DNA from 3 places in the Brevibacillus sp. NL20B1 genome. Region 1 is predicted to be linked to each of the others. Evidence: riboswitches for the same ligand, from Rfam matches in the RefSeq annotation. Region 1 holds a riboswitch; each other region holds the start of a gene.
What was found. A riboswitch is a leader RNA that binds a small molecule or an ion and turns the genes downstream of it on or off. The one in region 1 is predicted to bind cobalamin.
Positions count from the first base shown of each region.

Region 2: linked by a shared signal. The riboswitch ahead of KDN35_RS06665 (iron chelate uptake ABC transporter family permease subunit) and the one ahead of KDN35_RS03655 (ribonucleoside-diphosphate reductase subunit alpha) in region 1 are both predicted to bind cobalamin.
Region 3: linked by a shared signal. The riboswitch ahead of KDN35_RS12930 (energy-coupling factor ABC transporter permease) and the one ahead of KDN35_RS03655 (ribonucleoside-diphosphate reductase subunit alpha) in region 1 are both predicted to bind cobalamin.

Region 1 is NZ_JAGTPT010000003.1:115,885-119,154, forward strand. It holds gene KDN35_RS03645 (MurR/RpiR family transcriptional regulator) at 1-611, opposite strand, end outside; gene KDN35_RS03650 (YisL family protein) at 885-1,238, opposite strand; cobalamin riboswitch at 1,436-1,635, shown strand; gene KDN35_RS03655 (ribonucleoside-diphosphate reductase subunit alpha) at 1,827-3,270, shown strand, end outside.
Region 2 is NZ_JAGTPT010000007.1:51,038-54,307, reverse strand. It holds gene KDN35_RS06670 (M24 family metallopeptidase) at 107-1,201, shown strand; cobalamin riboswitch at 1,216-1,418, shown strand; partial or broken gene KDN35_RS06665 (iron chelate uptake ABC transporter family permease subunit) at 1,584-1,739, shown strand; gene KDN35_RS06660 (sigma-70 family RNA polymerase sigma factor) at 1,837-2,385, shown strand; gene KDN35_RS06655 (hypothetical protein) at 2,355-3,270, shown strand, end outside.
Region 3 is NZ_JAGTPT010000017.1:69,835-73,104, reverse strand. It holds gene ald (alanine dehydrogenase) at 1-122, shown strand, start outside; gene KDN35_RS12935 (quinone-dependent dihydroorotate dehydrogenase) at 453-1,541, shown strand; cobalamin riboswitch at 1,634-1,825, shown strand; gene KDN35_RS12930 (energy-coupling factor ABC transporter permease) at 1,976-2,737, shown strand; gene KDN35_RS12925 (energy-coupling factor ABC transporter substrate-binding protein) at 2,738-3,025, shown strand; gene cbiQ (cobalt ECF transporter T component CbiQ) at 3,022-3,270, shown strand, end outside.

The sequences.
Region 1 (3,270 bases):
GACACGGAGATGCCCACGGCGACGTCGCCGGGCCCCAGCGTGGCGGCAGCCATCGCCTGCAGGTGTGCCTCGTAAAAGGCGTCCACTTTCAGCCCCAGGCGCAAGCACGTGTATTTGGCATCCTGGGCCGTCACCCCGGATGTTCCCACGCCGTAAAAGTGGATCGTGTTGGCGGCTTGCAGCAGGTCGACACACCGCTCCAGCTCGACCGGGTCGATGAGCGAGCTGGTGTCACCAACCGCCTGCATGTTGGTGGCCGTCACCTTTTGCGCGATGGTCGTCAGCGAATCCTCCTCCGTTACCTCACCGTGCAGGTTTTTCACCGGATGGACCAGCTCCTGGGCCAGCGCCAGCTTGAACTCCTGGTAGCTGCGAAAACCGATCTTGCGGCAGAAGCGCAGCACGGTGGTTTCGCCCACGCCCGCTTTTTCCGCCAGGTCGATGACGGAAGAGTAAATTACGCTCTCCGTCTGGCTCAGTACGATCTCCGCCACTTTTTGCTCAGATTTGGTAAACGACGGCCGCAAACTCTGAATGCCCAGCAGGGTGGCATTGGTTTTGGCCGCGCCGCCGGACGCGCCGGCCGTCTGCTCTTTCTGATTTACCGTCATCGGCGTCCTCCTCCGTTTATCACCAAAAGAAAACAGCTTTATTCCTACCGCCATTATATGCAAAAGCGGAGCATTCCGCCATATTGATTGATATATGTGGAGAAGTTCTCCATTCTATATCAGACCGTTCTGATTCGCGGCGCACTCCGCTTCCGCGAGCATCCGCCGCTCTTGGCGCCGCTTGTCTTAGCGAACAACAACAAAAAAAGCCTCCACCCGGAACCTTTTGATCCGAGTGAAAGCTTTTCGACGTGTGTGCAAAGCACCGGCCGCCTACACGATTACGCGGTACCCGATCAGGATGACAAGCACCATCAGCGCGAGCGCGCCAACGAAAAATCCGATGCTGGCTTCCTGGCGGCGTGCCCGTCCCAGCGCCATTTCCATCAGCCCGAAGACGACAATCCCCAGCAGTCCCTTCACATAGTACAGGACGTCTCCCGTGTGGAACTTAAACAACATCCAACCGCCTGTCACGACCACAATCACCATCATCACGCGCAGAAACATGTGAACGATGTTGCCCACTTTTTCCTTGCCGAGACGGAAAAGGATGTACCCGACGATCAGCAGGATGAATGCCACTTCCCAACCGCCTACGTGGGCTTTAAGATACGCATAGCTCACCGTTTGCTCACTCCTTGCCCAGTGCAATCTCCATACTCGTCTCATTATAACAGATTGGCAAGGGAAAAGCAGGGCGCGCAATGCTTGGCGGTTTTGTGACAGCTAGTCACTGGACCGGACCCGCTTTTTTGGAAGCGGCCAGCCAAGATCAGTCTTCCCTCCCACAACATATTGTGTTATAGTACCTTCATACAACCATATATAGTACGCTTTGTGGTGCGCTTGACCAGGATTCCGGCAAGCGCTTAAAAGGGAAGACCGGTGCAAGTCCGGCGCGGTCCCGCCACTGTAAATGGGGAGCGACTCTGTCAGATGCCACTGTCGATCGCATCGACGGGAAGGTTCAGAGAAGCGATGATCCATGAGCCAGGAGACCTGCCACAAAGACAACACCGTTGGAACCACGAGGATGGGGAGGTGTGGAATCGGTCACCGGCGGCGTGCCGCTCTTTCTGGCGCACGTTCCGCTTTGACACAGGCATGTTTGTTTCCACATGGGCAACATCAGCATCCTCTACCCGACGGGAGAGGATGCTTTTTTCATGAACCGCAAAGGAGAGGGATAGATTGCAAACGGTTGTCTCTGGCATTGACCAACGTATTACATCGCTGATTGGCGACATTCTGGCCGATTTTCCCCGGCTGCGCGCAGATGCCGTCATCCAGTCGGCGGCCATCAGAGCCAAACACAAAACGCTCACGGAACAGGAAGCGGCAAAAATCGTTGCCATGTCGGCCGCCGAACTGATCTCCAAAGAGGAGCCGGAATGGACCTACGTCGCCGCCAGGGCGTACCTCGCTGCCCTGTATCACGAAGCGGCCCGCAGCCGGGCGTATTCCTTTAGTCCTGCGCGTCCCTACGGTTCGTTTTTGAACCTGTTGAAACAGCTGGTGGAAAAGGGCATTTACAAACAGGAACTGCTGACCGCCTACCGTCCGGAAGAGATTGCGGAGCTGGAACGGGAGATTGATCCGGAAAAGGACAAGCTGTTTACCTATTTGGGGATCGTGACTCTCGCCGAGCGGTATTTGGCGAGGGATTACACCGGCAGCCTGTATGAACTGCCCCAGGAGCGGTTTATGGTCATCGCCATGCACCTCATGCTGCAGGAACCCCGCGAAAAAAGACTCGCGCTGGTAAAGGAAGCCTACTGGGCGCTCAGCCATCAGTACATGACCGTGGCAACGCCCACCATGGCGAATGCCGGCAAAGCACGGGGCGGACAGCTCTCCAGCTGCTTTGTCGACACGGTCGACGACTCTCTGCAGGGCATCTACGATTCCAACACCGACGTCGCCCGGCTGTCCAAGATGGGCGGCGGCATCGGCGTGTACATGGGAAAAGTGCGGGCGCGCGGCTCTTCCATCCGCGGCTATGAAAACAAATCCAGCGGGGTCATCCCGTGGATTCGCCAGCTGAACAATACGGCGGTCAGCGTCGACCAGCTCGGAACGCGCAACGGCAGCGTTGCCGTGTATCTCGACGTGTGGCACAAGGACATCCTGGCGTTTCTCGATTTGAAAATGAACAACGGGGACGAACGCCTGCGGGCGCATGACATCTTTACGGGTGTGTGCATCCCTGATCTGTTCATGGAAGCGGTGGAAAACCGGGCCGAGTTTCACTTGTTTGATCCGCATGAAGTGCGCACCGTCATGGGCTTTTCGCTGGAGGATTGCTACGATGAGGAGCCCGGGCGAGGCACGTTCCGCGAACGGTACGAGGCGTGCGTGCGGCATCCCCGCTTGAGCCGCGTGACGGTACCCGCCATCGAGATCATGAAGCGGATCATGATCTCCCAGCTGGAGACGGGCACGCCGTTCATGTTCTACCGGGATACCGTCAACCGCGCCAACCCCAACAAACATGCGGGCATGATTTACTCCAGCAATTTGTGCACGGAAATCCTGCAGAACATGTCGCCCACCACGGTGACAGAAGAAGTGCTGCAGGACGGAGAGATCGTGATTCGGAAAACGCCGGGCGATTTCGTCGTCTGCAATCTCTCCAGCATCAACCTGGGGCGCGCCG
Region 2 (3,270 bases), on a different contig from region 1:
TAGACAAAGTCCGTGGAGCATGGGTGATAGGGCCCGCTCGCTTCTTTTTTTTCCGAGGACATGGTATCCTCGCTAGTAGATACCAAGAGAAAGCAGGGTGAGCAAGTTGTACCAGGAGCGCATGCAGCAGTTGCACACGTATATGGAAAAGGAAGAGTTGGACGCGGTGTTGATCACCTCGCCCAAACACGTTTACTATCTGACTGGCTTTTTTACGGAACCCCACGAACGCTTCATGGGCCTCATCATCCCGGCGCAGGGCGAACCGTCGTTGATCGTCCCGGCGCTGGATCGTGAAGCGGCGGCAGCGGCGGCTTCCGGGGTCAAGCAAATCCTGACGCATACCGATACGGATAATCCGTATGACGTGTTGAAGCAGGCGCTGCCCGCCGGAGTGACGCGGTTGGGCATCGAGAAGAGCCACATGACTGTGGAGCGCTTTGAAGCGATGAGCGCGGTCGTGTCGGCCAAGCGGTACGCCGACGTGGAGGAACCGCTCCGCGAAATGCGGTTGATCAAGTCGGCGGAGGAAGTGGCCCGCATCAGGCACGCCGTGCGGCTGGTGGAACAGGCACTGAGCGAGAGTCTGAAAAAAGTGAAACCGGGTGTCACCGAGATGGAGATCGTCGCCGAACTGGAATACCAGATGAAGCGGTTGGGGGCTGACGGGCCTTCGTTTGACACGATGGTGCTGGCCGGCGAAAAATCGGCGCTGCCGCACGGAACCCCGGGCAGCCGGCAGGTGCGCGAGGGAGACCTGCTGTTGTTTGACCTGGGCGTGGCGGCTGACGGCTACGTGTCCGACATCACCCGCACCTTTGCGATCGGCGAGATCAGTGCACAGCTTCGGGAAATCTACGAGACGGTGCTTGCGGCCAACGAAGCGGCCATCGCTGAGGTGCGTCCGGGTGTCACGCTGGCTCACCTCGACCAAACGGCTCGCCGCGTAATCGAGGAAAAAGGGTATGGTCCGTATTTCATGCACCGTCTGGGGCACGGATTGGGCATGGACGTCCACGAATATCCGTCGGTTCACGGACAAAACCAGGACGTGCTTCGTCCCGGCATGGTCTTCACGATCGAACCGGGGATCTACCTCCCGGGCGTGGGGGGCGTGCGAATCGAGGACGACGTGCTGGTGACCGACAGCGGCTGCGATGTATTGACGCAGTTCCCGAAACAGCTGACCGTCATCAGGTAAGGCTCAGACGAAAAACGAATATGGTGTTTCACGGTGCCGTCCGGGTGCAGGTCCGCCCGGGGGGCTTAAAAGGGAAGTTCGGTGAAAGTCCGACGCGGTCCCGCCACTGTAACGGGAGCGCCCTGCGACAGCCACTGTCTCGCCGGTCTGGCGAGATGGGAAGGTGCAGGGAGCGATGAACCCAAGCCAGGAGACCTGCCGTGAAGCGATCACGCTTTTACCCACGAGGATGGGGATGTGTGGAAAGCAGGGGACAGAAAGAAACGGCGCTCCGCGTCTGTTCTTTTGTCGTGTCCGCATGCAGACAGGCATCTTCCGTCCAATACGGGAGATGCTTTTTTGTTTGTGCGTAAACATGTGAGCCAGGTTTACAACAGGCAGGCGAGTATGTATTGGTGCTTTCGTCGGGGATGGCCTCTCCGTAGTCGGGGCGGCCATCCAGGCACTTGTCCGCAATTCCCTCGCTGATCCCGACATCCTGGGCGTCTCTTCGGGGGCGTCGGTCGGGGCGACATCGGTCATGCTGTTTGGCGCACTCCCGCTCCCCTGGACCCGTTTTTCGCCATAAACGTTGTAACATTTCGTCGGCCGGCCGCATCTAAACAGGTGAATGCACACGAAGGGAGGCGCGCCGCGTGGAAAAACTGCAGCCGACGGTGGAAGCGGTGCTGGAACAGATCATGCGGGAATACGGGACGCGCGTGCTTCGCCTGGTCACCTTGATGGTGAAAGACCGCAGTCTGGCGGAAGACATCACGCAGGACGTCTTTTTGAAAGCGTACCGTCACCTGCCCCGTTTTCGCGGCGAGAGCAGCATCCGCACCTGGCTCTACCGGATCGCCGTGAACGAGTGCAAAGGGTGCCTGCGCTCCTGGGCGTTTCGCAACCTGCTGCCTCGTTCCTGGATCAGCAGGGAGAGCGACGTGTCCGCGGAGCGGCAGGTCATGGAGCGGGCGCAACGGGACGAGCTGGTTCGCCTGGTGCTGGAGCTGCCGCCGCTGTACCGCCAGGTGATCGCGCTGCACTACTACGCCGATCTGTCCATCGCGGAAACGGCCGAAGTGCTTGGCGTGACGGAGGGAACGGTCCGGACACGGCTGCACCGCGCCCGGCAGCAGTTGAGACAGCGGATGGAGTCAAGGGAGGAATGGGAATGGAACGGGACAAATGGCTGCGAGAGCTGAAGGAGCGGGCCGACGAAACGGTGTGCAAGGACGTGACGTTTACCCCCGGAATGGAAGAAGCCGTGCGAAAGCGCATCAGACAGCGGTCGCAGCGGCAGAGGCGCGGACCGCTTCTGGCGTCGGCGTCCGCTGCGGTGACGCTGCTGGCCCTGTGGATGTGGTGGCCCGATGCGCTGCAGCCCAAGCAACCGGCCGCCCCTGGCCCCGCGCCGAAGACAACCGCACCGCCGCTGTTCGGCCTCGTCTCCTCTCCTCCCGTGCTGTGGAAAACGTCGCCGCAGATGGAGACGGTCCATGACGGCAAACCGTTCCGCTATGTCGGCGAGAAGCCGGTGCGCATCATCACGGATGAGCTGTACGAAGGACAGATGCAAAACGTGTTCTGGCTGCTGAATGGTCCGTTTGCCCCGGAAGTGAATCTGGTCGGGTGGAGCACCGAGGGGGAGCGCGTGGATCTGGGCAGCTACCGGGTGGCGGGACCGCAGTATGACGCGGACGGCCATTTTCCTTCCGGCATCGTTTTGCCGCATGCGGGTATCTGGAAGCTGCAGGTCGTCTCCGGCGGCAAGCATTTCGGACAGGTGTTCGTCGAGGTGAAGGAGGGCGTGTCGCCGGCCAACCGGGAACTGGTCACGCCGCTGATTACCCGCTACCTGCAGAGCATCCGGGGTGATCTTGACTGGCTCGGCGGTGAGCGGGACGTCAAACTGGATGTAATCGGCGTGGAAGCCCCCAATGCGGAGAACCGGCGCGTGTACGCATGGGTGCAGATTACCGGCAGGGGCGGGGACCAACAGCAGCTCGCGCTCAGCGCCCCGATGGTCTTTGACATCGCGTACAGGGTCTCTCGCGGCGGCAGCGCCGGGTACCAGGTCACAAGCCACC
Region 3 (3,270 bases), on a different contig from region 1:
ACAACCGCGCGCTGGCCAAAGGGGTCAACGTGATCGAGGGGAACGTGACCTACAAGGCCGTCGCCGAAGCGCACAACCTGCCGTACGTCTCTATCGACGACGTGCTGCTGGTGAAAAACTGACCGGGCCGGGACGATCCCAGCCGACACAGCAAAACCGTGACCAACTGCCTGCCCTGCCAATCGGGGCAGGCAGTTTTTTTGTCGGGAGATCGGGTTTAAGAGAATACAGGCATAGGGAATGAGGATACTAGTTGCTAGAGGGGCCGGCTGCCTGCAGACGGGAGGAGTAGGAACCGAAACAGCCGTCTGCTGCCAATGGACCAGGGTCTATCCTCGTATCGCGGCAGAAGTTTTTCCGTAACCGAAGGGAAAGGGTACTTCTCTCGTAGTGCGCACCCTTTTGCAAATATGGTATGCTACTAGGCAGTAGAACGAGTGAGGAGTGCAGTGATGTATCAACTGGTCAAAAAATTCCTGTTTAAGATGAGCGCAGAAGAAGCGCATGAGAAGACCATACACCTGCTCCGGTCAGTGGAAAACTCCGCACCGGGCAAAAGCATCCTGAAGATGGTGTATCAGTTCCGCGACGAACGTCTGGAGACAACGCTCTGGGGCATTCGCTTTCCCAATCCAGTCGGCCTGGCCGCCGGATTTGACAAAAACGCCGAAGTCTATCACGCGTTGGCTTCGCTGGGCTTTGGATTCGTGGAAGTGGGCACAATCACGCCGCAGGGACAACCGGGCAATCCGCAGCCGCGGCTGTTCCGCCTGCCGGAGAAGCAGGCGGTCATTAACCGCATGGGGTTCAACAATTACGGCGCCTACACCGCCTCGCAAAACCTGTTGGACTACGCCTATGCCGACATCCCGATCGGCATCAACATCGGCAAGAACAAGCTGACGCCCAATGAAGAAGCGGCTTCCGACTACAGCAAGTGCCTGGACCTGCTCTATTCGTACGGCCATTATTTTGTGATCAACGTCAGCTCGCCCAACACGCCCAACCTGCGCGACTTGCAGGAGGCCAACAGCCTGCGGTCCATTCTCCGCGAAGTGAAGGCCAAGGCGGCCGAACTGGAGATGCGCGGCGCCAAGGCGAAGCCGATCCTGGTGAAGGTATCGCCCGACATGGCGGACGAGCAGATGAGTGACGTGGTCAGGGCCGCGGTGGCCGAAGGGGCGGCCGGCATCATCGCCACCAACACCACACTGTCCCGTGATGGGGTGGAAAACCACCCGTACGCAGAAGAAGCGGGCGGCTTGAGCGGAAAGCCGCTGGAGGAGCGGTCCACCGCCTGGGTGAGAGAAATTTACCAGGAAGTGGGGGACAAGGTGCCGATCATCGGAGTGGGCGGCATCTTCACCGGTGACGACGCCTACCGCAAGATTCGCGCCGGCGCCAGCCTGGTGCAGGTGTACACGGGAATGATCTACCGCGGGCCGGGTATTGCGCGGCAGATTAACAAACGGCTGGTGCAGCTGTTGAAGAAGGACGGGTTTGCCCGCATCAGCGACGCGGTAGGCGTGGACGCACGATAGATAGCGCACCTCGGAGACGATTCTCCCCTCTTTTGCTTTCGCGGGGGCTCGTTTATAATGGACGCAAACGTCCAAGATGGAAAGGAAAAAAACCGAATACAACGGAGCTAGGTGCCCTTATGCGGATAAGGGGTAACAGGGAATCGGGTGAAAATCCCGAGCGGTCCCGCCACTGTAACCAGGGAATTCTCTTTTGACAGGCCACTCGCCGCTCGCCGGACGGGGAAGGCAAAAGAGCGTGATGATCTGGAAGCCAGGAGACCTACCTAGCTGCCGCACCCAACAGCCTTCGAGGAAAGGAGAGGTGAGCCCAGGCAGTACGACTGTTTTGTTTGAGGAAGTAGTCGTCTATTCACATTGCGCAAAGCTCATCCGGCCGGATGAGTTTTTTTCTTGGACGTTGGATGTCGAACCAGATAGGGAGAGGATGCTCGATGAGCCGTTCGCGTTCGTTGATGAGCGGAATGCTTGTGACGGGATTTGTCCTGTACTTTCTGCTGAATGAGCCGGAGACCGGACACGCCATGCACATCATGGAAGGCTTTTTGCCGGTGGAGTGGGCGCTGTTCTGGTGGGCCGCGTTTCTGCCCTTTTTCCTGCTGGGCCTGCGCTCCATCAAGCGGCTGGTCCAGGATAACCCCGAGTTGAAGCTGCTGCTGGGGGTGGCGGGGGCGTTTGCCTTTGTTCTGTCCGCATTGAAAATTCCGTCTGTGACCGGGAGCAGTTCCCACCCGACCGGGACCGGCCTGGGAGCCATCCTGTTCGGTCCGCTGGTCATGTCGGTGCTGGGCACCTTGGTGCTGCTGTTCCAGGCCCTGCTGCTCGCCCACGGCGGCTTGACCACGCTGGGGGCCAACGCGTTTTCCATGGCAGTGGTCGGGCCGTTTGTGGCCTACGGGGTGTATCGGCTGGTGCTGCGGGCCAACGGCGGCCAGCGGGTGGCAGTGTTTCTGGCGGCTGCCCTGGCCGACCTGACCACGTACGTGGTGACGTCACTGCAGCTGGCGCTGGCGTTTCCGGCAGCATCCGGTGGTGTCGCCGCCTCGTTCGCCAAATTTGCCGGCATCTTCGCGCTGACGCAGGTGCCGCTGGCCATAAGCGAGGGACTGCTGACGGTGCTCGTCTGGAACTGGCTGCAGTCGTACAATGCAAAAGAACTGTCGCAACTGCCGCTGCTCAAACGGGAGGGGATGTAAGTGAAACGCTGGTCAAACCGGGTGCTGTTGCTGCTGGTGGCGTTGTTGGCCGTGCTGCCGCTGATATTGGTGAAAGATTCGGAGTTTGGCGGAGCGGACGGCGCGGCGGAAGAAGCGATCAAAGAAGTGGCCCCCGACTATGAGCCCTGGTTCCAGCCGCTTGTGGAGCCGCCGGGCGGCGAGACGGAAAGCCTGCTGTTTGCCGTGCAGGCCGCGCTGGGCGCCGGATTTATCGGATATGCAATCGGCCTGTACCGGGGTCGGTTGAACAACGGCAAAGAACAATGATCGACCAGTTGGATACGCTCGCCTACACCAACCGGCTGCGCCGCCTGTCCCCCGGCTGCAAGCTGCTGTTTGCCGTGGCGCTGATGTTGATCGTCCTGGTCAGCCATCCGCCCGTGCAGATTGCCGCCTTTGTCTGGATCAGCATCTGGATTGTCGCCTACGCCCGCATTCCCTGGCGCGTCTACCTGGTCGGGCTCGTTCTCGCATGTTCGTTTCTGGCCGCGGGAATGCCGGCCCTGTTGGTG